One region of the Streptomyces sp. NPDC047917 genome, then DNA from elsewhere that is predicted to be linked to it. Evidence: riboswitches for the same ligand, from Rfam matches in the RefSeq annotation. Region 1 holds a riboswitch; each other region holds the start of a gene.
What was found. A riboswitch is a leader RNA that binds a small molecule or an ion and turns the genes downstream of it on or off. The one in region 1 is predicted to bind cobalamin.
Positions count from the first base shown of each region.

Region 1 (6,913 bases):
CGGTGACGCGGCCGGAGAGGGTGCCGCCGGTGAAGTGGGGAACGAGGCCGTTGACGGCGCCGAGGAGGGTGGACTTGCCGACGCCGGTGTGGCCGACGACCAGGCAGAGCTCGCCCTCCTCGACGGTCAGGTCGACGTCGCGCAGGACAGGTTCGGCCGTGTCCTCGTACTGGACGGTGACCTGGTCGAAGTGGATCACTTGGGTTCCTCGGTGCGCTGTGCGGGGACCGCCGCGCGGGTCGGTGGGGCCGGGGGCGGGGCCAGGAAGCCGGCTGCCCCGGCAAGCAGGATCGCGGCGGCCGGTACCAGGGGCAGGGGCGGCCAGCTGAGCGGGTAGATGGAGGGGTTGAGTTCGGCGGCGTTGAAGCCGGCATGGGTGAAGAGCAGGAAGGCGGAGAGGACCCCGCACCCGGCTACGGCCCATTCGGCGAAGCGCCACGGATCGGGCCGGTAGGTGGTCCGCGTGATGCGGCGGCCCCCGAGGTGCAGTCCGGCGAAGCAGAGCAGGGCGCCCGCTCCCATGGCGGGAAGACCGAGCAGTGTGGGGGCGGTGGCGTCGAGGAGTCCGTACGCCCCGGCGCACAGCCCGCACATGCCCAGCAGCATGAGGGCGCCGGTGGCGCGGCGGGAGCGGGGGGTGGCGGTGCCGGCGCGCCCGTAGCCGCGGGAATCCATGGCGGAGGCCAGGCGCAGGGAGCGTTCCAGAGCGTCTTCGAGGACGGGGACGATGATGCCGCGGAGGGCGCGCAGGCCCTTGGAGCGGCCGGCCCGAAGTCTTTTGGCGCGGTGGACGCGCTGGACGCTCTGGACGAGTTGGGGGGCGACGCTGAGGGAGACGGTGACGGCGACACCGAGTTCGTAGAGGGCTCCGGGCAGGACCCGCAGGGCGCGTTTGGGGTTGGCGAGAGTGTTGGCGGCGCCGATGCAGCAGAGCATGCAGGCGAGGCGCAGCCCGTCGGTGGCGGCGGAGAGCAGCGCTTCCAGGGAGACGGGGCCGCCGAGCTGGATGCCGGCGTACCAGTCGGGGGTGGGGACGTGCGGCAGGGAGAAGAGGAAGTGGTCGCGCGGGGTGATGCCGGTGGCGAAGATCGCACGGAAGGTCACCCGGATCGCGACGACGGTCAGCGCCAGGTACAGGTAGTACTTGAATCCGCGGGCCCACGGGGCCTCGGTGCGGCGCATGGTGATGACGTGGCCGAGGACGGCGAGGACGAGGAAGAGCAGCAGCGGGTTGTTGGTGCGGCTGACGGCGGTGGCGAGGGCGAGGGCCCAGACCCACCAGGCGACGGGGTGCAGGCTGCGGGGCAGACGGCGGCCGCCCGTGTCCGGCGCCGGGCCGGACACGGGCGGCTTCACCGCTGCTGCGGGGAGGGTGGGTGCCACGCGGCTACTCCGCACGGCGGCGGCGCTTGGCCGCGTACACGGCCGCGCCACCGATCAGGAGGACGAGCGCTCCGGTGGCGACGGCGGGCAGGTACGAGCCCACGTCGTGCTCGGCATCCGCGGCGGGAGCAGCCTCCACGACCTGCGGGCCGGGGGGCGGCGCCGCTGCCGCGGGAGCACTGGCCGATGGGGTCGGGGTGACGCTCTCGGAGGGACTCGCCGACGGAGAGGGGCTCACCGGGGCCGTGGGGCTGGGCGGCGGGGTCGTCGCCGGGGCGGCCGGGGGCGGGCTCTCAGGCTTGGGCCCGGTGTTGACGTTGGGCGGGAGCGGCGCGGCGGTGCGGGTGTCCTTCGGCGCGGGACCGCCGGTGGGCTTGGTGTTCTTGGCACGGAGCTGGTCGGGGGTGACGGTGGGCTTGCCCTCGGTCCCCTCGATGTTGGTGCCGCCGAAGATCCACAGGTCGACGCTGCCGGGCCTCGGTTTGTAGAGCATGGCGCCGAGCTGGCTGTACTGCCAGGTGTTCTGGCCGGGGTCGGCGTGCCAGTAGGACCAGTAGGCGGAGGCGGGCGGGGTCAGGACGCAGTCGTCCTGCTGGGCGGTCGGGTACTGCTTTCCGCCCTGGTGGCCGCTGTAGCCGATGCGGCAGATGAAGGCGGGTCCGTCGTGCCCGGTGCCGGTGGTGGCCCAGCCGCCCTGGTTGAGGAGTTCGTAGCCGGTGGTCGGAGTTGTCCCGCAGGAACGGTAGACCGGCCCGCCCCAGTGGCTGAAGTCCACCGCGAGAACGGCCCCGGAGGAGGTGGTGCACCGGCCCATCGGCTGGGGCGCGGCCCCGGCCGGGGCCGCGGTGGCGGTGAGGGCCGCCACCGCCAGCCCCAGCGCGGCGGTTGTCCGGGCGAGGGCCCGCGCGACGCGGTTGCGGCTCATGCCCCGCTCCCCGGTGCCGGGCGGCGGCGCTTCGCTGTGCGGGTGACGCCCCAGCCGCCGAGGACCAGGACCAGGGCCGCGGCGGCGAGAGCGCCGACCTGGGCTCCGGTGGAGGCGAGCGGACCACCGGCCGACCCGGAGCCGCCTGCGGATCCCGTGCCGCCGCCGTTCTCGCCCGGGGTCACGATGACGGGCGAGCCGTTGCCGCCGGACGACGTGGCACCCGAGGTGCCCCCTGACGTGCTGGGGATCGGCTCGGGCGTGGTGCCGGTCAGGTCGCGCTTCAGGACGCCGAAGGAAATACCGGTGGCGCCTCCGACGGCCTGGGTGGAGGCGCGCAGGTCGGAGCCCGTCTGGCCGCCCTTGGCGACGTTGAAGCCCCCGTCGCTGTTCTGCTGGCTCGCCAGGAACTTCCGGGCCTTGGCGATCCGGGCGCTGTACTTGGACGCGTCCAGGGAGAGGCTCTGGACCGCGAGGGCCGCGGAGTTGACGGAGTTCCCGGAGGCTCCGGGGAAGCCGCCGTCCTTCTTCTGCTGGGTCGCGAGCCAGGACAGTGCCTTGTCGACCGCGGCCTGGGATCCGGCGTCGGGGAGGAGATCCACGGTCATGGCGGCCATGGCGGTGGAGTCCACTTCGGGGCCGCTGTGCTCGCCGATCAGGCTGGCCCACGCCCCCGAGGGGGCTTGCAGGCTCTTCAGGTAGGCGGCGGGCTCGGCCGCGGCATCCTTCTCACCGGCGCGCAGCTGGGCCATGACGCCGAGGGACTGTTTGAAGACGGACGTGGCGTAGGCGTAGTTGCCCTTGGCCGCGCATTCCTGGACGGTCGATGTCTTCGCCTGGCAGGTGATCTCGGCGAGTGCGGCGATCAGGTCCTGGCCGCCGAAGCTGCGGGGGTCGCGTCCCACGGACTCGGCGAGCACGGCAGCCTTGCCGATGGAGCCGCCGTTGGCGTATTTCGTGCCGACGAGCGTCCACTCGTGGATCCCGCGCTTCTGCCCGTCCTTGCCCCCCTTGTCCATGAAGTCGACGATGTTGCGCAGGGCGGCGTTGTCCCCGCCGGTGGCGGCGAGGGCGTAGGCGCCATCGATGGTCAGGCCGTAGTCGGCGAAGCCCGAACCGGGCTGGCTCTCGTAGAAGCGGCCCTGGACCAGCCGGGACGGGGCGGTCAGGTAGGCGACGCCCTTCTTCACGTCAGGACCTTCACCGGCCGGCGGCTTGGTCGGCGGGTCGGTCGGGGCCGGCGGGTCGGTCGGCTTCGCGCTCAGGGCGACGAGATCGCTGCCCGCCCCCGCGATCGCGGCCGTCGCCGTCGGGAACAGGCGGGATTCGGTGTCGTCCTCGGCGAAGCCGAATCCTCCCGTCGGGAGCTGGTGCTTGGAGAGCCAGGAGATGCCGGCGTCCGCGAACGCCTCGTCACCGAGGGCACGCAGCGCCTGCGCGGCCCACGCGGTGGCGGCCGGATTTCCGGTGGTCTCGTAGTACACGCCGGGCCATGCGCCGGTCGTCAGCTGGGACCGCTTGAGGTAGTTGCGGGCCTTCTGGAGCACCGCCTCATGGCCGCCCGCACGTTCCAGGGCGAGGGCGATCAGACCGGTGGCGCCGGCCTCGCTTTCGCAGCCCATGCTTCCGGGCCGGATGAGGACACTGGTGAACCCGCCGTCCTCGCACTGCAGGGCGGTCAGCCGGGCCACGGAGCCCGCCGGGGGCGTCACGCCGGCGTTGACGAGGGCGATGACGGCCATGGCCTGCGCGTCGGCCTGTCCGGTCGTGCGGAAGTCGCCCTTGGTGAAGCAGCCTTCGACGTTCTCGCCGTCGCCGATGTCGCGGGGGCAGGCGTACTTCACCAGGTCGCCGAGCAGGTCGTGGCCGCCGAACGCACGCGGATCCTTGCCCGTCGCCTCGGCGACCAGCGCGAGCCGGGCTGCCGCGGTGGCGTCCGGGATGCCGTCCTTGCCCGCCGGGTAGGCGTACGCGTCGGTCTGTGCCGGCGTGGCGAGGAAGTCCGCGGCCTTCTTGGCCACGGGGCTCTTGCGGTCGGCCGCCGCGAGGGCGAACACGGCCTCCGTGGTGAGGAAGTGGTTCGGTGTGGTGGAGCCCTCGTCGACGACGCGCTCCCCGTCCGTCAATGTCCCGGTGACCCAGCGGGTGGCTGCGGGCACGTCGACGCGCCCGGCCGGCACCTTCGGCGGGGCCGTCGGAACGGTCGGGTCGGGGGTGGTGAAGCCGCGGATGTCGTCCGGAGTGAAGGATGGCTTGCCCTTGGTGCCGGCGATGTCGGTACCGCCGTAGACCCAGGCCTCCACGTCGCCCGGCTTCGGGTTGCGGGCCATGGCGCCCTGCTGGCTGTAGGACCACTTCCGCTGGCCGGGCGAAGCCGTCCAGTACGACCAGTAGGCGGTGGCCTGCGGCGTGAGGACGCAGCTCTCCTTGTCGGGCGTGGGGTACTGCGTGCCGATGCCCTTGCCGATGCGGCAGATGAAGGCCGGACCGTCGTGGAGGGTGCCCTCCATGGTGAATCCGGCGGTCTGCAGCAGTTCGTAGCCGGTGATGGGGGTGGTGTCGCAGCCCCTCTCGACGTTGCCGCCGAAGGGGCCGAAGTCGACCGCTACGATGGCGCCGCTGGTTGCTGTGCACTGCTCGATGGGATCGGCCGAGGCGGGCGCCGTCCCGCCGACGAAGACCATGCTCGCGCCGAAGGTCAGCAGTGCCGCCGATACGAGGGACACCAGCTGCCTGCTGCCCCTGCGTTGCTCTGATTGCTCTGCGGTCCCCACCACGGCCCCTCGTGTCGGCCGGGCAGACCAGTGCGTGGCAAGAGGGCTCCCAAGGGCCAGAGGCCGCAAGAGAGCCGTTTCGAACCACGCCGTAGTCCGCGACGGCGTTTCTCGCTGTAAAAAACTTGGCTCCAGGCATTCCGACTCACCCGGGCGGTCCCGGGCCTACGGTTGCGGGTCAGTGCCGGATTTCGACCGGCTTCCCCTGGAGCTGAGTGCTTATCAGTCGGAGTGGACCACGCGGATAAAGACACCGTCAAGGTGGTCTGCGTCTTACCTGGCAGGCTCTGGCCCCGCTTGAGCGTGTCCGCTCGCAAGTGGCTGGCGGAGCTCTGATCACTCGGGTAGCGTCCTGGGCTGCCACATGGGGGAACCTGGTGCGAATCCGGGGCTGACGCGCAGCGGTGTGGGACGGCAGGGGGCCGTTTCCGAGCCCGAATGCCCGTATGGCGAAGCACATCACAAGCCGTACCACGCGTTCGGACGGCCGCCACCGCGCTCCGGGCTGTCCGCCCGCACGAGCTCCGGTCTGGTCGGCGTCCCTCATCCCAGGAGCAGGCCATGTCCCGTCCCCGTACCTCTCGCCGCCTCACGCTCACGGTGCCCGCCGCGCTCGGCGCCCTCGCGCTGACCGCGCTGCCGGCATTCGCCACTTCGTCGCCCGCGCAGATCGCCACGTCGAAGACGAATGGCGTGACGTATCTCAAGTCCCTTCAGGCCGCGGACGGTTCGTACGCCGGCTCCGGTCTGTCGAACGAGTGGGCCTTCAGCACCTTCGCGGCGACCGGCACCGCCGTCGTAGACGTCTATCCGGGCGGCGACACCACGAAGAACGCCCGTACCGTCTACCGCAACCTGCTGTCGACGGCGGGCTGGCCGCAGGCCTCCCCGGTCGTGACCGACTACGAGCGCGGCACCCTCAACGCCTACGCCGCCGGCATCGACCCGGCCCGGGTCTCCGCCTCCCGCAACCTGATCGCCAACATCTACTCCTACTGGCAGACGGCGGAGGCGGGCTACTTCGGCCCGTCCGGAAACTTCAACGGCACCGTATTCGCCGCTCTGTCGCTGGGGGGTGCAAAGACCCAGAGCGGCACCAACCGCGTCCCGCAGGCACTGACCGACTCGATGGTCACCCGCATCCGCGCCAACCAGCACGTCGACGGCGGCTGGACGTACCAGAAGGGCGAGGGCAACCCCACCGTCCTGAACTCGGCGAGCGACGTCGACATGACCGGCGCCACCATGGCCGCACTGTGCGTCTCCGGTGTCCCCAACACCGACACCGACGTCGTTCAGGCCAAGAACTTCCTCAAGAGCACGCTCGTCTCCGGCAGCGGCGCCTTCAATTCCCTCTACGGGGTCAACACCAGCTCCAACGGCTGGGGCGTCGCCGGCCTCAACGCCTGCGGCTTCAACCCGCAGACCGGCGACTTCCTCACCGGCAGTGGCAAGACGCCCATCGACTTCCTGATCGCCAACCAGTACAACCCGGCCGGTGGCTTCAAGTACAAGCCCTCCGACACCACCCCCTCCGCCTATTCCTCGATCGACGCATTGCGCGCCGTCGCGGGCGGCGGCTTCACCACCGCCCCGCCCGTTCCGGTCACCCCCGGTGCCCCGCAGTGGGTCGCCCAGTCCACCTTCACCGCCGGAACGGCCGCCAAGCTGGCCCTGACCGTCGACGACGGCGCCGGCAGCCTCAAGGTCTGCTCGGTGTCCGTCACCCCCACCGGGACGACGACCACCCTCGGTGACGTCCTGGGCGCCGCCGTCAGCGCCGCCTCCCCGGCCGGCTGCGTCACCAGCGTCACACCGTCGTCCGGTACGG
Region 1 is NZ_JBIDCA010000014.1:315,926-322,838, forward strand. Features, by position in the region: gene ACGF8B_RS32580 (ABC transporter ATP-binding protein) at 1-199, opposite strand, end outside; gene ACGF8B_RS32585 (energy-coupling factor transporter transmembrane component T) at 196-1,383, opposite strand; gene ACGF8B_RS32590 (hypothetical protein) at 1,388-2,308, opposite strand; gene ACGF8B_RS32595 (prenyltransferase/squalene oxidase repeat-containing protein) at 2,305-5,082, opposite strand; cobalamin riboswitch at 5,195-5,331, opposite strand; cobalamin riboswitch at 5,408-5,547, shown strand; gene ACGF8B_RS32600 (hypothetical protein) at 5,644-6,913, shown strand, end outside.

Region 2 (6,913 bases), on a different contig from region 1:
GCGGCAACGTACCGGCCACCACATCTGCCTTGATGGCGGCGGCGATGTCATCGGGGGTGGAGCCGGTCACCTTCCTCACCGACGCCATCCCGAGGTCGTGCAACGGGTCGCCGGCCGGCGCGTCCGTGAACTTCCGGAAGTAGGCGAGGCCGTTGTCGCCGTAGTTGTCGTCGGCGTTCTGGTAGACGCGCCAGGACACACCGGCCCGTTGGAGCGCCTCGGCGTACGTCTCCCAGGTGAGCCCGGACTCGTCACCGCCGTCCTTGCTGGACGCGTCCACCTTGCCGCTCCACAGGAAGGTGCGGTTCGGGCCGGTGGCGCTGAGCGCCGAGCTGAAGTAGGCGTCGCACACCGTGTAGTTGTCGGCGAGCGCGTAGTGGAAGGGGAGGTCCGAGCGCTCCAGGTGGCCGAGCGAGCGGACGTTCCCCACGCCCGTCACCCAGTTGTCCATCCGGCCCTTGTTCCAGGCCGCGTGCTGGGACGTCCAGCTGTGCGGCAGATCGCCGTTGCACTGGGCGATCGTCTCGGGATCGGCGCCGCCCGCGGCCGGAGTGGCGCTGAGCTTCCAGGGATACTGCCGCCCCGTACCGTTGGGCTGGTCGAAGACGCTGCGGCCGCCGCCGATGGTGAGCCCGGAGCGGTCCGAGAAGCCGCGCACGCCCTTGAGCGCGCCGAAGTAGTGGTCGAAGCTGCGGTTCTCCTGCATCAGCACCACGACGTGCCGGACGTCCTTGATGGTGCCGGTCGCCGCGGTCGCGCTCGCCGTGCCCGTCCGGACCGCGGCGCCCGCGGTCACCGCGGGCATGGCGGCTCCCGCCGCCACGCCCGCGCCGAGCGCCACGAATCCCCTTCGGGTGATCGGTGTCATCTGCCTGCCTTCGCCGGATTCGGATGCGTCGTCGGGACGCCGAAGCCAGGGTGCCGCCCCAGATGGTCCGACACCAGACCTTTGACCGGAGACTTACCTCAAACTATTGCCAACTCATCAGCAGTGAGGGTGAATTCAAAGGTGTGTAATGGAATGTTTGTGGAAGCGGATCACGGTCGGTGATTGCCGTTCAGAGGCGTCGGCCTCCCCTCCGGCGCCGGGTCGGACAGCACCTCCCGCAGTCGCGCGGCGAACGCCCCGGGGTCCTCGACACAACCGGTGTGCCCGCCGGGGAACTCCACGAGCCCGCCGATCCCCCGGTCCGTCAGCCGGGCACCGGGAATCGCCGTGAGCAGGGTGCGGGAGTCCTCCCCGACGCCGATGACCAGCTTCTCCGCACCGCGCCGCAGGGCCGCCAGGTCCGGCACGTACCCGCTGAACGAACACAGCACGTGCTCCAGGAACACCGGGAGGTTGTCCCCCATCCGCCGGAACGCCTCGGCCTCCCGCGCGGAGGGTTCGGGCGCCGCCCGGTGTCCGCCCCCGGCCGGCTCGGGCGCCTCCGGGTCCGTCAGCCCCTCGGTCATGGTGGCCAGCGCCGCGGCCACCCCGCCCCTGCGGAAGGAGTCGCGCACCGCGGCGAAGAGCTTCCGTCCCCGTTCCGGATCGGGCAGCAGTTCCACCGACGGCGGTTCGTGCGCGACCACTCGGCGCAGCCGCTCCGGGTGGCGGGAGAGCAGGTCCAGGGCGACGATCGCGCTCGAACTGGAGCCGAAGACGGCCACCGGCCCGCCGTCCGGCGACAGCAGCTCGATCAGCCGGTGGGCGTCCTCGCTCTGCACCGCCACCCGCTGCTCCTGCGGCGCGCCGTCGAGCAGGCTGCGCGAGTAGCCGCGCGGGTCGAAGGCCGCGACCGTCCAGCTGTCGGCCAGCCGCGCCGCCATCCGGTCGTAGAGCCCCGCGTCGCCGCTGCCGCCCGGCATCAGGAGCAGCAGCGGGCCCCGGCCGCGCACCTCGTAGTACAGCGTCGCCCCGGGCACCTTCAGACGTCCGGTGCGCTCCGGCAGCATGTGGTCAGTCATGTCCGTTCTCCCCCTCGTCGGCGTCTTCACCGGTGGCGGACGGCCAGTGCTCCAGCAGGAAGTGCAGGGCCTCGACGGAGCGCTCCCAGGACTTCTGTACGTCGCGGGGCGCGCCGAAGCCGCCGCTCGCCTCCAGGGCGCAGTAGCCGTGGAAGGTGCTGCGCAACAGCCGTACCGCGTCCGTCAGATCGGGCTCGGACAGCCCGTAGGCGCGCAGCATCGCACCCGTGGTCTCGATGGTGCGGTGGTACGCGGCCGACCTGGCGACGATCTCGGGGTCGACCCGCATCTGTGTCGCCTCGTACCGTCCGGGCCGCTCCAGCGCGAAGGCCCGGTAGGCGTCGGCGAACGCGACCAGGGCGTCCTTCCCGGCCCGGCCGGCGACCGCGGCGCCGATCCGGTCGATGAACTCCCCGGCGGCCAGCAGTGCGACCCGGACACGCAGGTCGTGCAGGTTCCTGACGTGGGAGTACAGGCTGGCGTCCTTGACCCCGAAGCCGCGGGCCAGCGCGGAGATGGTGACCTTGTCGAAGCCGATGGAGTCGGCCAGATCGGCCGCCGCCGCCACCACGCGTTCGGTCGTGAGACCCGCGCGAACCATTCGCCACCTCCATCGAACCTCGCCTAGGCACCCTAGGCATTTTCCTAGAATACACAGGTGACTCCATCCGGGCGATGCCGAACAGGCCGTTGCCGCACCCCGTACGCATACTGAAGATCCCGGCATTGCCGAAGATCCGGGCATCCCCGAAACAGATTGCAGAGCACACAGATGAGCGGCACTGCACAGACGAGCGGCACTGCACAGATCGGCGTCACAGGTCTCGCGGTCATGGGCCGCAACCTCGCGCGCAACTTCGCCCGCAACGGATTCACGGTCGCGGTGCACAACCGGACGGCCGCGAAGACGGACGCGCTGATCGAGGAGTTCGGCGACGAGGGCGTCTTCGTCCCCGCGCACACCCCGCAGGAGTTCGTCGCGGCGCTGGAGCGTCCACGCAGGCTCGTCATCATGGTGAAGGCGGGCGATCCCACCGATGCGGTGATCCAGGAGTTCGCCCCTCTCCTGGAAGAGGGCGATGTCATCATCGACGGCGGCAACGCCCACTTCGAGGACACCCGCCGACGGGAGAAGCAACTGCGCGAGCGGGGCATCCACTTCGTCGGCACCGGCATCTCCGGCGGCGAGGAAGGCGCGCTCGACGGACCGAGCATCATGCCGGGCGGCAGCAAGGAGTCCTACGACTCGCTCGGACCGATGCTGGAGAAGATCTCCGCGAAGGCCAAGGACGGCGCGCCGTGCGTCACGCACATCGGTCCGGACGGCGCCGGGCACTTCGTGAAGATGACGCACAACGGCATCGAGTACGCGGACATGCAGCTCATCGGCGAGGCCTACCAGTTGCTTCGCGACGTGGCCGGATACTCCCCCGCGCAGATCGCGGACATCTTCCGCGTATGGAACACCGGGCGCCTGGACTCGTACCTCATCGAGATCACGGCAGAGGTGCTCTCCCATGTCGACGCGGCGACCGGAAAGCCCTTCGTGGATGTCGTGCTCGACCGGGCGGAGCAGAAGGGCACCGGCCGTTGGACCGTGCAGGTCGCCCTCGACCTGGGCGTTCCTGTCTCCTCCATCGCCGAGGCCGTGTTCGCCCGCTCCGTCTCCGGCCACGCCGCCCTCCGTGACGCCTCACGCCACCTCGCCGGACCGACCGCCCGCAAGCTCGGTGAGGACGAGGCGGCGGCATTCGCCGACCAGGTCGAGCAGGCACTGTATGCCTCGAAGATCGTCGCCTACACCCAGGGCTTCCACGAGATCGCGGCGGGCAGCGAGCAATACGACTGGGACATCGATCTCGGCAGAGTCGCCTCGATCTGGCGCGGCGGATGCATCATCCGGGCCGCGTTCCTCGACAGGATCACCAGCGCCTACGAGGCCCAGCCCCGGATGGCGAGCCTCCTGTCCGACAAGAGCTTCGCCGGAGAGATCGCCGCCGCACAGGACGACTGGCGCACCGTGATCGCCACCGCCGCGACCCAGGGCGTCCCCACCCCCGCCTTCGCCGCCGCCCTCGCCTACTACGACTCCCTGCGCGCCGGACGCCTTCCCGCCGCCCTCACCCAGGGCCAGCGCGACTACTTCGGCGCGCACACCTACCACCGCGTCGACCGCGACGGCACCTTCCACACCCTCTGGGGCGGTGACAGAACCGAGGTCGAGAGCTGACCGGTACCCGCAGAGCCGATGGCGGGGCGGGCGACCCTCCTGGTCCGGGCGAAACCTGCCCGCAGGGCCGGTCGTCGTCGCGGACGTCGGCGTCCGGGGCCGCCCGGGGCGGCCACCGCAAGGGGCATGATCCGCGCAATTCGCGGTCTGACAGAATGGCCTTTGAAATCTCAGGCGACGCGCGTCAGGAAACCGGTGTGAATCCGGTACGGTCCCGCCACTGTGACCGGGCTGCACACAGCCCGGAAGCCAGATACTGACCGCGCCGCCTTCTCGTACAACCAGGGGACGAGGACATCCCCCGGAAAGGCTCGGCCATGCCCCCGATACGCCGTGTACCCCTCGCGCTCATACCCCTGCTTCTACTGCCGCTCACCGGCTGCGGAACCGGTGGCGAGAGCAGGGCAGAGGCCGCACCGGCCGCCGACGGTTTCCCCTACACCGTCACCAATTGCGGTACGAGGACGACCTTCGACGCCCCGCCGAAGCGGGTCGTCACCATGAACCAGCACGTCACCGAGATCATGCTGGCCCTCGGGCTCCAGGACCGGCTGGCCGGGACCGCCTACCTGGACGACAGCATCCTGCCGGAGTACCGGTCCGCGTACGACGGCACCAAGGTGCTCGCGAAGGAGTACCCCTCCAAGGAGGTACTCCTCGGCGCCAACCCCGACTTCGTCTACGGCGGGTACGCCAGCGCCTTCGACAAGGCGAAGGGCCAGGACCGGGCGGGGCTCCAGAAGGACGGCATCAACACCCGGCTGAACATCGAGAACTGCACCAGGGGCAGGGTCGGCGTCGATCAGCTCGCCACCGAGATCACCCAGGTGGCCAGGGTCTTCGGCGTACCGGAGCGCGGCAGGAAGCTGATCGCCGACGAACGACGGAAGATCACGACGGTCGGGACGGAGCTCAAGGGCTCCGCACATCCCTCGGTGTTCGTGTACGACTCCGGCGAAAGTTCCGCTTTCACGGCGGGCGGCAAGGGCATCGGCAACGAGATCGTCCGGCTCGCCGGGGGACGGAACGTCTTCGCGGACCTCGACGCCACCTTCGGCGACGTGTCCTGGGAGCAGGTCATCAAGCGCAAGCCCGAAGTGGTCGTGATCTACGACTACGGAGGCACCACGGTCGAGGCCAAGAAGAAGCGGCTGCTGAACGACCCGGCACTCGCGGACGTGCCGGCGATCAAGAACAAGAAGTTCGCGGTACTCCCGCTGTCCTCGGCCGTGCTCGGTGTCCGGGTCGCCGACGCCGTACAGGACCTGGCCGGGCAGCTGCACCCCGGCACACTGTGAGCGCGGGGCCCGCCAGCCCCGGCCCCCAGTCCGTCCTCCGCTCGGCCCCCGTCGTGACCGGCGCCCTCGTGGTGCTGCTGCTCGCGGCGGTGGTGGCCGGACTGGTGCTCGGCCCGGTACGGATTCCGCCGGGAGAGGTGTTGCGTACGCTCCTGGGCGGTGAACGCTCCGGCGCGTTCCCCACGATCGTGTGGGAGGTACGGCTGCCCAGGGTGCTGCTCGGGGCCGTCGTCGGCGCCGGGCTGGCCCTGTCGGGCGCGGTGCTCCAGGCGCTGGTGCGCAACCCGCTGGCCGATCCGTTCCTGCTGGGCGCCTCGTCCGGGGCATCGGCGGGCGCCGCCATGGTGATCGTGCTGGGGGTCGGCGCCGGGGTGGCCACCGACGTGGCGCTGCCCGTCGCAGCGTTCGCCGGGTCCATGGCCGCGCTGGTCGCCGTCTACGCGATGGCCCGGCGCGGCGGCACCATGACGACGGGCCGGCTGATTCTGGCCGGGGTGGCGATCCAGTACGTGCTGTCCGCGTTCACCAGCCTGATCCTGGTGCTGTCCTCGCGGGCCGAGCATGTGCGGGCGATCCTGTTCTGGACCCTGGGCGGCCTGGGCGGCGCCCGCTGGGACCAACTGGCGCTGCCCGCGGTGGTACTGGGCGTCGGTGCCGTACTCCTGATCAGCCTGGCCCGTCCGCTGGATCTGCTGCTGACCGGGGAGGAAGGGGCCCGCAGCCTCGGTCTGGACCCCGGCCGTTTCCGGGGCGGGGTCTTCGTGCTGGTGTCGCTGATCATCGGCGTGCTGGTCGCCTACAGCGGGGCGATCGGCTTCGTCGGCCTGATGGTTCCGCACGCCGCCCGGCTGATCGTCGGCGCGTCCCACCGCAGGCTGCTGCCGGTGACGGCGCTGGGCGGGGCGGTCTTCCTGCTGCTGGCCGATCTGCTGGCGCGGACCGTGGCAGCCCCGGAAGAGATTCCGGCCGGGGTGGTCACCGCCCTGGTGGGCGGCCCGTTCTTCCTCTGGCTGCTGCGCCGCTCCAGCCGTACCGAAGGGATCACCGGATGAGCCCGGCACCGCCCCCGACGGCGCTCGCCGCCGACGGGATCAGCTACGAGGTGGCCGGCCGTACCCTGCTCGACGCGGTCACCCTGGACGCCTCCCCCGGCGAGACGGTCGGCCTGGTCGGGCCGAACGGCAGCGGCAAGACCACCTTCCTGCGCTGTGTGTACGGTGCCCTGCGCCCCGCGGCGGGTCGGGTCCTGCTGGACGGAGCGGACGCCGCGGCGCTCAGTACGAAGGAACGGGCCCGCCGCGTCGCCGTCGTTCCTCAGGACAGCCCCGGCACCTTCGGCCTGACCGTACGTCAGATCGTGGCGATGGGCCGAAGCCCGCACAAACGGTTCTGGGAGCAGGACGACGCCGAAGACGCCCGACGCATCGACCGGGCG
Region 2 is NZ_JBIDCA010000004.1:399,464-406,376, forward strand. Features, by position in the region: gene ACGF8B_RS11550 (phosphocholine-specific phospholipase C) at 1-868, opposite strand, end outside; gene ACGF8B_RS11555 (alpha/beta fold hydrolase) at 1,039-1,950, opposite strand; gene ACGF8B_RS11560 (TetR-like C-terminal domain-containing protein) at 1,943-2,551, opposite strand; gene gndA (NADP-dependent phosphogluconate dehydrogenase) at 2,723-4,180, shown strand; cobalamin riboswitch at 4,307-4,460, shown strand; gene ACGF8B_RS11570 (ABC transporter substrate-binding protein) at 4,498-5,478, shown strand; gene ACGF8B_RS11575 (FecCD family ABC transporter permease) at 5,532-6,530, shown strand; gene ACGF8B_RS11580 (ABC transporter ATP-binding protein) at 6,527-6,913, shown strand, end outside.
Region 2: linked by a shared signal. The riboswitch ahead of ACGF8B_RS11570 (ABC transporter substrate-binding protein) and the one ahead of ACGF8B_RS32600 (hypothetical protein) in region 1 are both predicted to bind cobalamin.

Region 3 (6,913 bases), 130 kb from region 1:
TACGGAGGAGGGGGCGGACATGACGATGGCCGAGAGGGGCGTCGCGGTGACCGGACTGGGGGTGGTGACTCCCGCAGGCGCGGACGAGCACACTCTCTGGGAGGGGCTGTGCGCCGGTGTTTCCACGGCCCGCGGCTGCGAGGAACTGGCCGGGCTGCCGGTCGACTTCGGCTGCCCGGTGGACGGGATCGACCTGGACGCGGCGGTCGGCGGGCGTTCGGTGTGGCGGATGGCGCGGTTCGTGAAGATGGCGCTGGTCGCCGCCCGCCAGGCCGTGGCGGACGCCGGGCTGTCGCCGGAGCGGTGGGACGGTGACCGGGTCGCCGTCGTGCTCGGCGTCGGGGTGGGCGGGGTGTCCGTGCTCGTCGACAACGTGCGCAGGCTCGACGACGGCGGAGCGGACGCGGTGTCACCGCTGCTGGTTCCGATGATGATGCCCAACGCGGCCGCCGGGGAGCTGGCCATCGCGCTGCGGGCCCACGGCCCCAGCCTGGCCCCGGCGACCGCCTGCGCGTCCGGGGCGACGGCCATCGCCGTCGCCCGCGACCTGCTGCTGAGCGACCGGTGCGACGTGGTGGTGGCGGGCGGTGCGGAGGCCGTACTGACCCCGCTGGTGGTGAGCGCCTTCGCGGGGATGGGCGCGCTCTCGCTGCGCACCGGCGATCCGGCGGGTGCCTCGCGGCCGTTCGCCGCGGACCGGGACGGGTTCGTGATCGGCGAGGGCGCCGCCGTGCTCGTACTGGAACGCACGGCCGACGCGTACGCCCGGGGCGGACGGGCGCGCGCCCTGCTGACCGGTGCGGGCTCCGCCACCGACGCCCACCACCCCACGGCCCCGGACCCGGAGGGCGGCGGTGCGCGCAAGGCCGTCGGGGCGGCGCTGCGCGAGGCGGGCTGGGCGCCCCGCGAGGTCGACCACATCAACGCGCACGGCACGTCGACGCAGCTCAACGACGCGATGGAGACCGCTCTGATCTCCGAGATCTTCCCGCACCGCCCTTCGGTGACCGCGCCGAAGGGCGTCCTCGGGCACACCCTCGCAGCGTCCGGGGCGATCGAGGCGGTCGCCACCGTACTGACCCTGGAGCGGGGTCTCGTCCCGCCGATCGCCAACCTGGACTCACTGCCGGACGGGTTCGACCTCGACTGTGTGGTCAAGGAGCCCCGGATCCAGCCGGTCGAGCGGGCGCTGAGCCACTCCTTCGGCTTCGGCGGACACAATGTCGTGCTCGCCTTCCAGCGCGCCGGTGCGGACGGCCCGCCGAGGAGGAGTCCGGGTGTCCTCGCCGTTGCTTGATCGTTATATTTTCCATGACCGCAACGATCGACAGTCCCTCCGCAGAACGGTCCACGGAGCTCCTCACCGATGTGCTCCTCGGCGGCAACCACCGCCGGGAGCACGGCTTCTGGCGGCGGCTGATCAGCACCGACCCCTTCCGCCGCCCGGACCACCGCACCCCCGAGGAGCGCCTGGCCCTCACGTACGAGCGGCTGCGCGTCCTCAACGACTGCCTGGACAGCGGGGCCCGGCTGGCCGCCGACCCCCGCGCCCTCGCCGCCCTGCACGAATGGCTCGGTCCGGTGGACCCGGCGCTCACCACGGTGGCGGGGATCCACTACAACCTCTTCCTCGGCAGCCTCCTCGACCACGGTGGCGACGGCGATCGCGATCTGTCGGACTTCCTGCGGCTGCGGCGCATCGGCACCTTTCTCTGTACGGAGGTGGCACACGGCAATGACGCCGCGGCCGTCGAGACCACCGCCGCGTACGACCGTGAGCGCGACGGGTTCGTGCTGTGCACCCCGCACGCCGGGGCGCAGAAGTTCATGCCCAACACCGGTCCGGCCGGCGGCCCCAAGACCGGGCTGGTGGCCGCCCGCCTGCTCGTCGACGGCACCGACCACGGGGTCTTCCTCTTCCTCGTGCCGCTCACCGACGAGGGACAGCCGCTGCCCGGAGTGCGCATCCGCACGCTCCCCACCCGCACGGGCAGCCCGGTGGACCACTGTCTGACCTCCTTCGACCGGGTCTTCGTGGGACGCGCCGCGCTGCTCGACGGGGACCACGGACGCGTCGGTGCGGACGGGGAGTTCAGCAGTGCCGTCGACAACCGCAGGCGGCGCTTCCTCGCGTCGATCGGGCGCGTCACCTCCGGGAAGATCTCGATGACGGCCTGCGCGGTCGGCTGTGCCCGCGCGACGCTCGCGGTCGCCGTCCGCTACGGCGGTCACCGGTACATCTCGGGCCCCCGCGGCTCGCACCGGGTGCCGGTGATGGCCCACCGCAGCCACCACGGACCGCTCGCCGCGGCCATGGCCACCGTCTTCGCGATGAGCCTGCTGCACCGCAGGGCCCTGGACCGCTGGGAGCGGAGCGAGCGACCGGAGGAGGCCGAGCGGCTGGTCGCCGTCGCCAAGGGGTGGATCACCTGGCAGGCCCGGTCCGTGATCGTCGAATGCCGTGAACGCTGCGGCGCCCAGGCGCTCCTGGAACACAACGGCATGAGCGAACTCGTCACCGGGGTGGAAGGCGCCATCACCGCCGAGGGGGACAACCTGGCCATCCACGCCAAGGCGGCCGCGGAGATGCTCTTCGCCGCCGGACCCGCCGCCGGGGCCTCGTCCGGCGGCCCCGGCGATCTCGACGACCCGGGCTTTCTCGGCGGGCTGCTCACGGAGCTGGAACGGATCTGGTTCGACCGGGCCCGGGAGCGGATGGGCCTCGCACCGCACGGTGACCCGCTTGGGCGGTGGAACGCGGCGGCCGGGCCCGCCCTGCGCGGCGTCGAGGCCCACGCCCAGCGGCAGGCGGCCGAGGCATACGCGGAGGCGGTGGCCGTGCTCCCCGAAGGGCCCGCCCGCGACCGGCTCGGCGAGCTCGAACGGCTCTTCGCGCTCGACCGGATCGCCCGCAGCAGCGGTGACCTGCTGGCGGCGGGCCTGCTGAGTGCCGACCAGGTCAACGGCCTGCCGGCCAGGGTGGAGCAGCTCATCACCACGGTCGCCGCCCATCTGCCGGACCTGGTCGACGCCTTCGCGCTGCCGCCGCAACTGCTCGCGGACTGGCCGATCGCGGGCGCCGACTACGTGGCCGCGTACGACGATCCGGGGGCTTTCTGGCAGACCGGCGGGGGTCGGGACGCGGTTCGGGACGAGCGGTGACGGCCATGACGAGGAAAGGAACAGTTGTCCGGGGCCGTCGGGTCAGAGAGACCGCCGGGGCTCTCGGTGTGCGTGTTGTCCTGCTGGCCTTCTGGGGTACGGCGTCCGTCCTGGCCCGGTGGTGCGGTGAGCGCGAGGAGCACGCTGCCGAATCGGTTCGGCACAAGGCGTAACTGGAGGCACTCCTCCCAGTTGATTCGGCGTCGGGACGGTGTCACCGCCGGCCCGACAGCCGGACCGAATGATGGAGAGAAAGCTGATGAGTGCGATTCACCCCAAGATCACCGACGTTCTGACACACACCTTCAAAGTGCCCGCCGCAGAGATCCACCCGGGCTCCACGATGGACAGCCTGGAGATGGACTCCCTCGCCGTCGCCGAGTTCGCCGTCCTCATCAGGGAGACGACCGGCGGCGACCGGGACTTCGACCAGCTCCCCAAGGACGCCACGCTGGCCGACATCAGCCGGTTCATGGACACGGCGGCCGGCGGCGCGCGGGTGGGCGGCGGGGCAGCGATGAGCAACGCCCGATGAACAGGCCGGCCGTCGCCGTCACCGGACTGGGCATGATCACCCCGGTCGGCAACGACACCGAATCCACCTGGCGGGGCGTGTGCGCGGGTGTGTCACCGGCCCGCACCGTCGCCGGGCTCGACGGATGCGCGATCGACTTCGCGTGCATGGTCGACGGCATCGACCTGGACGCCGCGATCGGCGGCCGTGCGTCCTTCCGCATGGGGAAGTACGTGAAACTCGCCGTCCTCGCCGCCCGCGAGGCGGTCACCGACGCCGGGCTCGACCCGGCGGGGTGGGAGGGCAGCAGGGTCGCGGTGGTCGTCGGCACCAGCAGCGGCGGCTCCGCCTCGCTGACCGAGCAGGCCGTCGTGCTCGACCGGCTCGGCGCCGGGGCCACCTCACCGTCGGGCATCCTGCTCACCATCCCGAACATGCCCGCCGCCGAGATCGCGATCCAGCTGCGGGCCACCGGACCCAGCCTGGCCCCGTGCACCGCCTGCTCGTCCGGCGCCACCGCACTGTCCGTCGCCCGCGACCTGCTGGTCACCGGGCAGTGCGACATCGCGATCGCCGGTGCCACCGAGTCGATCGTCTACCCGGCCGCCATGGCCGCGTTCGCCAGGTCCGGGGCGGGAGCCCGGCGCGACGGCGACCTGGCCGGACTGTGCCGGCCCTTCGCGGCCGACCGGGCCGGCCTGGTCATGGGCGAGGGCGCGGCCGTCATGGTGCTGGAACGGACGGACGACGCCCGGGCCCGGGACGCGGCCCCACGGGCGCTGCTCGCCGGCACCGGAGCCACCACCGACGCCCACCACCCCATCAGCCCGCATCCGTCGGGCGTGGTCGCCCAGGCGGCGGTGGAGGCCGCGCTGCGCGACGCGGGCTGGGCGGCCGAGGACGTCGAGCACGTCAACGCGCACGGCACGGCGACCCCGGTCAACGACGCCACCGAGGCCGCCCTGATCGCCCGGGTCTACCCGCACCGGCCACCCGTCACCGCGCCCAAGGGCGTACTGGGGCACTGCATGGGAGCGGCCGGAGCGATCGAGGCCGGACTCACCGTCCTCACGCTCCAGCGCGGAGTCGTACCACCGATCGCCAACCTGGACGCCCCGGCGCCCGAGTTCGACATCGACTGCGTCACCGAGCGACCTCTGCGGCGGCCCATCAGGCGCGCCGTCAGCCATTCCTTCGGATTCGGCGGCCACAACGCCGTACTCGCTCTTCAGCGTCCCTGAGAGCCGTTCCGCAGGCAGCAGGCAGGTGGTGCGACGGGAAAACAGCCCGGCGTACCACCGGCCACACCGGCCGTGAGCTGCACAGAGGCGCGTGATAGCTTGCCGGGGCCAGTCAAACTCCACCTAGGGGTCAGGGAATCCGGTGCGAATCCGGAACTGACGCGCAGCGGTGAGGGGGACGGGCGGGGCCACAGCCACTGGGAGCACCCTCGGGTGCCCGGGAAGGCGCTCCGTCCGGACGAACCCGAGTCCGAAGACCTGCTGGCATCCGCGACCCGGCACCGGGCCGCGGGACTCCGTACCACGGGCTCCGCGCATGAGCCCAGAGACGCAGAGGGACTCCGTGCCGTCCATAGCCAGCCCCGTCCGCACCGTCGCCCTGCTGTCCGCGGGACTGGTCCTGCTGACCGCCTGCGGAGGCGGAGCCGGTGACACCACCGCGAAACCGGGCCGCGCGGACGGATATCCGGTGACGCTGAAGAACTGCGGCCGTACCGTCACCGTCGACGCCGCGCCGCGCCGCGCCGTCTCGGTGGACCAGGGATCCACGGAGATCCTTCTCTCCCTCGGCCTCGCCGACCGGATGGCCGCCACCGCGACCTGGACCGACCCGGTGATGAAGGGCCTGGAGAAGGCCAACGACGAGGTGCCCAGGATCGCGGACAACCGGCCCTCCTCGGAGAAGGTCCTCGACCGCGAACCGGACTTCGTCAGCGCCTCGTTCGAATCGACACTCGCCAAGGGCGGCGTCGCACCCCGCGAACAGTTCGAATCGCTCGGCGTCCCCACCTATGTCTCGCCCGCCGACTGCGCCGGCAAGGACAACAGCGGCGGCGGCGACGGAGCCCGCACCGCACCGCTCACCATGGACAGCGTCTACGGCGAAGTGCGCGACCTGGCCAAGGTGTTCGGCGTACCGGAGCGCGGCGACTCGCTCGTGGCCGCACTGCGCGAACGGGTGAAGAAGGCGACCGAGGGCATCGACGCCTCCGGCACCACCCTCCTGTACTGGTTCTCCGACTCCAAGGCCCCCTACCTGGCGGGCTGCTGCGGAGCCCCCGGAATCATCACCGGAGAACTCGGCGCGAAGAACGTCTTCGACGACACCCACGAGGAATGGCCCCAGATCAGCTGGGAGACCGTCGCGGACCGCAACCCCGACGTCCTGGTCATCGGCGACCTGACCCGTAAGGCCCAGACCGCCGAGAGCGCCGCGAAGAAGATCGAGTTCCTGGAGTCCAACCCCGCCACGAAGAACATGGACGCCGTCAGGCACAAGCGGTACGTCCTGTTGAGCGGCCAGGCCATGAACCCGTCCGTCCGGACGGTCGAGGGCGTCGAACGTGTCGCCGCCGGACTGCGCGGGTTCGGGCTCGCGCGGTGACGCCGACCGAACGCGGCACGACGGTGACCGCGCCACCGGCCGTCGTCGCACCGGTGGGCGTCACGAAGGGCGTACGACGGCTGCGCGGCGGGGTCCTGTGGGCCTGCGGCCTCGCGCTGCTCCTCGGCTCCGTCGCGGTCGCCGTCACCATCGGACCCGCCCGCATCTCGGTGGGCGACGTCTGGTCCGCGGTGGCCGCCCACCTCGGCGGGGGCCAGTCGCGGCTCTCCCCTATCCGGGACGGCATCATCTGGAACCTGCGCATGCCGCGCACCCTGCTCGCCGCGGTGTGCGGCGCCGGGCTCGCGGTCTGCGGCACCGTCATGCAGTCCCTGCTCCGCAACCCGCTCGCCGACCCGTTCGTCCTCGGCGTCTCCTCCGGCGCGTCCACCGGCGCGGTCGTGGTCGTCGTCCTCGGTGTCGGCGGGGGAGCCTTGTCGATCTCGACCGGCGCGTTCATCGGGGCGCTGTGCTCGTTCGCCCTGGTGCTGCTGCTCAGCCACACCCTGGGCGGCACGACGGACCGGGTGGTGCTCTCCGGTGTCGCGGCCATGCAGCTGTTCTCCGCGCTCACCTCCTTCGTCGTGATGACCGCCGCCGACGCGGAGCAGA
Region 3 is NZ_JBIDCA010000014.1:190,476-197,388, forward strand. Features, by position in the region: gene ACGF8B_RS31985 (beta-ketoacyl-[acyl-carrier-protein] synthase family protein) at 26-1,297, shown strand; gene ACGF8B_RS31990 (acyl-CoA dehydrogenase) at 1,312-3,162, shown strand; gene ACGF8B_RS31995 (acyl carrier protein) at 3,422-3,697, shown strand; gene ACGF8B_RS32000 (beta-ketoacyl-[acyl-carrier-protein] synthase family protein) at 3,694-4,917, shown strand; cobalamin riboswitch at 5,010-5,198, shown strand; gene ACGF8B_RS32005 (ABC transporter substrate-binding protein) at 5,234-6,301, shown strand; gene ACGF8B_RS32010 (FecCD family ABC transporter permease) at 6,298-6,913, shown strand, end outside.
Region 3: linked by a shared signal. The riboswitch ahead of ACGF8B_RS32005 (ABC transporter substrate-binding protein) and the one ahead of ACGF8B_RS32600 (hypothetical protein) in region 1 are both predicted to bind cobalamin.

Region 4 (6,913 bases), on a different contig from region 1:
GCAGTAGCTGCCCAGGACGGTGGCCGAGCACAGGCCGGGGAGCTGGCGTTCGCGCTGGGCGTCGTCGCCGTAGCGGTCGATCATCCAGGCGACCATGTTGTGGATGGACAGGTATGCGGCGATGGAGGGGCAGCCGGTGGCGAGGGTCTCGAAGACGAGGACGCCGTCGCTGCGGGACAGGCCGGAACCGCCGTGCTCCTCGCGGACGTAGACCCCGCCGAGGCCCAGCGAGGCCGCCCGGCGGATCACGTCGACGGGGAAGTGTTTGGTCTGGTCCCAGACGACCGCGTGGGGAGCCAGCTGCTCCTGAGCGAAGTCGAGGGTTACCTCGGCCAGGGCGAGCTGGTCCTCGGTGAGGGTGATGGTCACGACGCTCACCCCATCGTCGGGATGGTGAAGCTCGCGCCTTCCTTGACCCCGGAGGGCCAGCGCGAGGTGACGGTCTTCGTACGGGTGTAGAAGCGGATCGAGTCGGGACCGTGCTGGTTCAGGTCGCCGAAGCCGGACCGCTTCCAGCCGCCGAAGGTGTGGTAGGCGACGGGCACCGGGATGGGGACGTTGATGCCGACCATGCCGGCGCCCACCCGGCGGGTGAATTCGCGGGCGGTGTCCCCGTCCCGGGTGAAGATCGCCACACCGTTCCCGTACGGGTGCTCGCTCGGCAGACGCAGTGCCTCTTCGAAGTCGGCGGCGCGGACGACGGACAGGACCGGGCCGAAGATCTCCTCGCGGTAGATGCGCATCTGCGGGGAGACGCGGTCGAAGAGGGAGGCTCCGGCGAAGAACCCGTTCTCGTGGCCTTCGAGGGTGAATCCGCGTCCGTCGACGACGAGTTCGGCTCGCTCGCTCGCGCCGATGTCGACGTACCGACGGACCCGGTCGAGCGCGTCCCGGCTGATCAGGGGTCCGAAGTCGGCCTCGGGGTCGTCGGAGCGGCCGATCTTCAGCGTTGCGATGCGCTCCGTGAGGGCGGCGACCAGACGGTCGGCCGTCTCCTCCCCCACGGGTACGGCGACGGCGATGGCCATGCAGCGCTCGCCCGCCGAGCCGTAGCCGGCGCCGATGAGTGCGTCGACGGCCTGGTCGATGTCCGCGTCCGGCATCACGATCATGTGGTTCTTGGCGCCGCCGAAACACTGGGCGCGCTTGCCGTGCGCGGCGGCGGTCGCGTAGATGTGCGCGGCGATCGGTGTCGAACCGACGAAGCCCAGCGCCTGGACGCGCGGGTCTTCGAGGAGGGTGTCGACGGACTCCTTGCCGCCGTTGACGACGTTGAGGACGCCCGGCGGCAGCCCGGCCTCCAGGAACAGCTCCGCGAGGCGCAGCGGTACGGACGGGTCGCGCTCGGACGGCTTGAGGATGAACGCGTTCCCGCAGGCGAGAGCGGGTGCGGCCTGCCAGAGCGGGATCATCGCGGGGAAGTTGAAGGGGGTGATGCCGGCGACGACGCCGAGCGGGCTGCGCAGCGAGTGCACGTCGATGCCGGTGCCCGCGTTGTCGGTGAACTCCCCCTTGAGCAGGTGCGGAATTCCGGCGGCGAACTCGACCACCTCCAGGCCGCGTTGCAGGTCGCCGTGGGCGTCGGCGACGGTCTTGCCGTGCTCGGCGGACAGCAGCCGGGCCAGGCTCTCGCGCTCGCCCTCGACGAGCTGGAGGAAACGCAGCAGTACGCGGGCACGCCGCTGCGGGTTCCACTGGCCCCAATCCGCCTGCGCTTCCTCGGCGTTGGCGATTGCGGCTTCGGTGTCGGCCCGGCCGGCCAGCGGCACACGCGCCTGGACGGTGCCGGTGTTCGGGTCGTACACGTCGGCGAAGAGCCCGGACATGCCGGTGGTGTGCTTTCCGCCGATGAAATGGGTGAGTTCACGGACCATGGGTGCCTGCTCTCGTCAGGTTGGATCCGGGGATGGCACGGCGGACCGGCGGACGGCACCCGGATGAGGGGTGCACCGCTGCGGAGAGCCGTGAGAACTACGAGCGCGCGGAAGTGGTGTGTGCGCGATCCGCCGGATCACCAGGGTCGTGGGTACAAACCGGTGCCATGCGTGTCTGCTCCATCCTCGTGGACAACACGGAACAATCCGCGGCCGGTATCCTGACTCCCGGATCCCCGCGCGCCGCCCGCCTTCCCGACAGCCCTCGTCAGTGGCGTGTGGATGGCAGCACACTCCCCGGTCACAGTGGCGGGACCGTGCCGGTTTCTCACCGGCTTCCCTGCACCGCGGACCTTGTGCCACGAACATATAGTTGGACGTCCTAGTAAGTCCAGAGCCTCCGACTGCGCGTCTACAGTCGGTGCATGCGCATCGTCTCCCTGCTCCCGGCGGCCACGGACATCGTGGCGGACCTCGGACTCGCCTCCGACCTGGTCGGACGCACCCACGAATGCGACTGGCCGCCCTCCGCGGTCGCCTCCGTGCCCGTTGTCACCCGCACCGAATTCGCCGCGGACCAACTCAGCAGCCGGGAGATCTCCGAGGCGGTCGGCGGGGCCGACCACTCCGGCTCCTCGCTCTACACACTGGACACGGAGGCCCTGGCCGAACTCGCGCCGGACGTCCTGCTCACCCAGGACCTGTGCGACGTCTGCGCGGTGTCCTACGAGCGCGTCTCCCGAGCGGTGCGCGTCATGGAGACCGGGCCCCGGGTGCTGAGCCTGGAACCCAAGACCCTCGGCGATGTCCTGGACTGCCTGGTCACCGTCGGGGATCTGCTCGGAGTGCGGGAGCGGGCCGAGCAACGGCGCACCGAACTCCACGACCGACTCGACGAAGTCCGTCGGCTCACCGGGGGCCGGACCCGGCCGCGGGTCGTCGCCATCGAATGGCTGGACCCGCTGTGGCCTGCGGGCCACTGGGTCCCGGAGCAGATCGCCGCGGCGGGTGGAGAAGCCCTGCTGGCCGAGCCCGGTGAGCACACCGAGCCGATGACTTGGGGGTCGGTACGCGCCGCACGCCCGGACGTGGTCCTCGTCCTGCCGTGCGGTTTCCCGCCCGAACGGACCCTGGCGGAGCTCGACCTGCTCACCGGACTGCCGGGCTGGGAGGAGTTGCCCGCCGTGCGGGCCGGGGAGGTATGGGTACTGGACGGTCCCGCGTACTTCAACCGGCCGGGCCCGCGCGTGGTCCGCGGGGCTGAGGTGCTCGCCCACGTCCTGCACGGCGTACGGGCAGGGGATCCGGTGACCGGGGCGGAAGCCCGGCAGCTGACCGGACGTGAACTCACGCCCGGTCGGGGGCCACGGGGTAGGGAATGAAGGTGCTGCTGTTCTCGTCGACAGCCAGGGGACGTCCCAGGGGCGGGACGGCACGCTGAGGGCAGTCGAGGCGTTCGCAGAGCCTGCAGCCCATGCCGATGGGGGTGGCCGCCGCCGCGTTGTCGAGGTCGAGGCCATCGGAGTACACGAGCCGCGAAGCGTGCCGGATCTCGCAGCCGAGGCCGATCGCGAAGGTCTTGCCGGGCTCGCCCCAGCCGCCGCGGTGGCGGGTCACGGCGCGCGCGGTCCACAGGTACCGCTGCCCGTCGGGCATGGCGGCGACCTGGACGTGGATGCGGCCGGGCGCGGCAAAGGCTTCGTAGATGTTCCAGAGCGGGCAGGTGCCGCCCGCGCGGGAGAAGTGGAATCCGGTGGCGGACTGCCGCTTGGACATGTTCCCGGCCCGGTCGACCCGTACGAAGGAGAAGGGCACCCCGCGCAGTCTCGGGCGTTGCAGGGTGCTGAGGCGGTGGCAGACGGTCTCGTAGCCGAGGCCGAAGTGGTCGGTGAGCCGCTCGATGTCGTAACGGAACTCCTCGGCCGCCGCGTGGAAGGTGCCGTACGGAAGGATCAGCGCGGCCGCGAAGTAGTTCGCGATGCCGATCCGGGCCAGCCGGTGCGCAGGGGAGCCGGACGGGAAGTCCTCGGCGGCCAGCCGGTCCAGCCCGGCTCCGTGTTCCAGGAGTGCGAGCTGGGTTGCCATCCGGAACACCTGCTGGCCCGGCCGCAGCCGGCCGGACAGGTGCAGGATCCGGGCCTCCGCGTCGAAGTGGTGGAGGCGGTCGGAGTCGGACGCGAGACGGATCCCGTGCTGGCCGGTGAGGCGGTCCGACAGCACCCGGACGACCTCTCCGGGGCGGAGACCGATCTCCTGGGCCAGGGCTTCGGCGGCGAGGTCGGTGTCGTGGAGGTAGTTCTGGCGACGGTAGAAGAACTCTCGGATCTCCTCGTGCGGTGAGCGCGGTGCGGCCGGGCCGCCGTCCCGCCCGTCCTCGGTGTCGGCCAGTCGCTCCGCCAGGAGCTGGCTCCGCCGGCCCAGGTCCAGCAGCACGGAGGCGACGGCCGGCATCCGCGCGGCCAGTTCGGCCAGGTCGGAGGGAGAGACCAGGGCTTCGGCCACCTCACTCGCCAGAGCCTCGCGGAGATCGGCGACGAGCCGGCTGGTGTCACGTTCCGAGAAGAACCCGGGGTCAACGCCGAACGCCTCGGTCAGGCGCAGCAGGACGGGCACGGTGAGCGGGCGGGAATCGTGCTCCATCTGGTTGAGATAGCTCGGTGAGATGCCCAGCACCCTGGCCAGATCGGCCTGGGTCATGCGGCGCTCCTCGCGCAACCTGCGCAGCCGCGCTCCTGCGTACGTCTTGCTCACCTGGCTCCTCCGGCTCGTCCGGCTCGTCCGGCTCGTCCGGCTCGTCCGGCTCGTCCGGCTCGTCCGGCCTCAGGTTACGCGCGATTCTCCCGCCGCCACCCTTTGCAACCTTGGCAAATCCGTCCCGGAAGATTCGCGGAACTTGGCACATGTACCTCATTGATGGCACTGCGTGCCGCTGCAAGAGTCTGTCGTGCGGCCCGCCGGATCCCGGCGGCCCAGGCGGACAGTTCAGGCGCGGCTCATGCCCTGACGTCGGAGATCCCGACAGTCCGACTGGGCCGACCTGCACCATTGCTCAGCTCCTCCCCAGGTGGGGCCGGCGGCCGCAACCCACGATCAAGGCACACAGTGCCAATTCGCCGTCTCCCGGGACGGGAGTTGGCAGAAGCGACTGATGGAGACGGTGACGTCATGACAGAAATGAACACGACGACGGCTGCGGCCGAACAACTGGCGCAGCGGTGGGCCACGGACCCGCGGTGGGCGGGCATCGAGCGCACCTACAGTGCCGAGGACGTCGTCCAGTTGTCGGGGAGCGTCCGGGAGGAGCACACCCTGGCCCGGCGCGGCGCCGAGCGGCTGTGGCGCCAACTCCACGAGCAGGACTACATCCACGCACTCGGCGCGCTCACCGGCGGCCAGGCGGTCCAGCAGGTGCGCGCCGGCCTCCAGGCGATCTACCTCTCCGGCTGGCAGGTCGCCGCCGACGCCAACCAGGCGGGCCACACCTACCCCGACCAGAGCCTGTACCCGGTCAACTCCGTTCCGCAGGTGGTCCGCCGCATCAACAACGCCCTGCTGCGCGCCGACCAGATCGCCACCGCCGAGGGCGGCTCGGACACCACGGACTGGCTGGCGCCGATCGTCGCCGACGCCGAGGCAGGCTTCGGCGGCCCGCTCAACGCCTTCGAGCTGACGAAGGCGATGATCGCGGCGGGCGCCGCCGGCATCCACTACGAGGACCAACTGGCCTCCGAGAAGAAGTGCGGCCACCTCGGCGGCAAGGTCCTCGTCCCCACCGCCCAGCACGTGCGCACCCTCAACGCGGCCCGCCTCGCCTCCGACATCGCCGACACCCCGACGCTGATCATCGCCCGCACCGACGCGCTCGCAGCCACCCTGCTGACCAGCGACGTCGACGAGCGCGACGCGGAGTTCTGCACGGGCGAGCGCACCGCCGAGGGCTTCTACCACGTCCGCAACGGCATGGCCCCGGTCATCGCCCGCGGCCTGGCCTACGCCCCGTACGCCGACCTCATCTGGGTCGAGACCGGCACCCCGGACCTGGCCCAGGCCCGCGAGTTCGCCGAGGCCATTCACGCCCGGTACCCCGGCCAGATGCTCGCCTACAACTGCTCGCCGTCCTTCAACTGGAAGGCAGCGCTGGACGACGACCGGATCGCCAAGTTCCAGCGGGAGCTCGGTGCGATGGGCTACCGCTTCCAGTTCATCACCCTCGCCGGATTCCACTCGCTCAACCACGGCATGTTCGACCTCGCCCGGGGCTACGCCGAGCACGGCATGACGGCCTATGTCGACCTCCAGGAGCGCGAGTTCGCCGCTCAGGAACACGGGTTCACCGCGGTCAAGCACCAGCGCGAGGTCGGCACCGGCTACTTCGACCTCGTCTCCACCGCCGTCAACCCGGCCTCCTCCACCACCGCGCTCACCGGTTCCACCGAGGAAGAGCAGTTCCACTAGGAACGCCACTCCCCACAGCCATCGGCGTCCGGGGGCTACCCCCGGACGCCGACCACCACACGCCGAGGAGCAGAACCGCATGTCATCCACGTCCCTGACCCCCGGTGTCCGAATCCTCGGCACACCGGCCGAGCGCCACGGCGAGATCCTCACCCCGGAAGCGCTCGACTTCATCGCCCGCCTCGACGCCGTGTTCGCGGGCCGCCGCCTGGGAATCCTCAAGGAGCGCCGCCGCCGGACCCTCAACCTCGCCTCGGGCACGCCCCTGGACTTCTCCCGCGCCACCTCCGCGGTCCGCGCCGACCCCGACTGGCGGGTCGCGCCGCCCGCGCCCGGACTCGTCGACCGGCGCGTTGAGATCACCGGATCCCCCGACCGCCGGACGGCCGTCAACGCCCTCAACTCCGGCGCCAACGTGTGGATGGCCGACTTCGAGGACGCCACCGCCCCCACCTGGAGCAACATCATCGGCGGCCAGCTGACCCTGCTCGACGCCATCGAACGGCGCATCGACTTCACCACCCCTGAGGGCAAGGAGTACCGCCTCGGCACGGACCTCGCCACGATCATGATCCGGCCGCGCG
Region 4 is NZ_JBIDCA010000013.1:3,584-10,496, reverse strand. Features, by position in the region: gene ACGF8B_RS29700 (acyl-CoA dehydrogenase family protein) at 1-378, opposite strand, end outside; gene ACGF8B_RS29695 (CoA-acylating methylmalonate-semialdehyde dehydrogenase) at 375-1,874, opposite strand; cobalamin riboswitch at 2,068-2,253, opposite strand; gene ACGF8B_RS29690 (cobalamin-binding protein) at 2,300-3,256, shown strand; gene ACGF8B_RS29685 (short-chain fatty acyl-CoA regulator family protein) at 3,222-4,625, opposite strand; gene aceA (isocitrate lyase) at 5,040-6,329, shown strand; gene aceB (malate synthase A) at 6,409-6,913, shown strand, end outside.
Region 4: linked by a shared signal. The riboswitch ahead of ACGF8B_RS29695 (CoA-acylating methylmalonate-semialdehyde dehydrogenase) and the one ahead of ACGF8B_RS32600 (hypothetical protein) in region 1 are both predicted to bind cobalamin.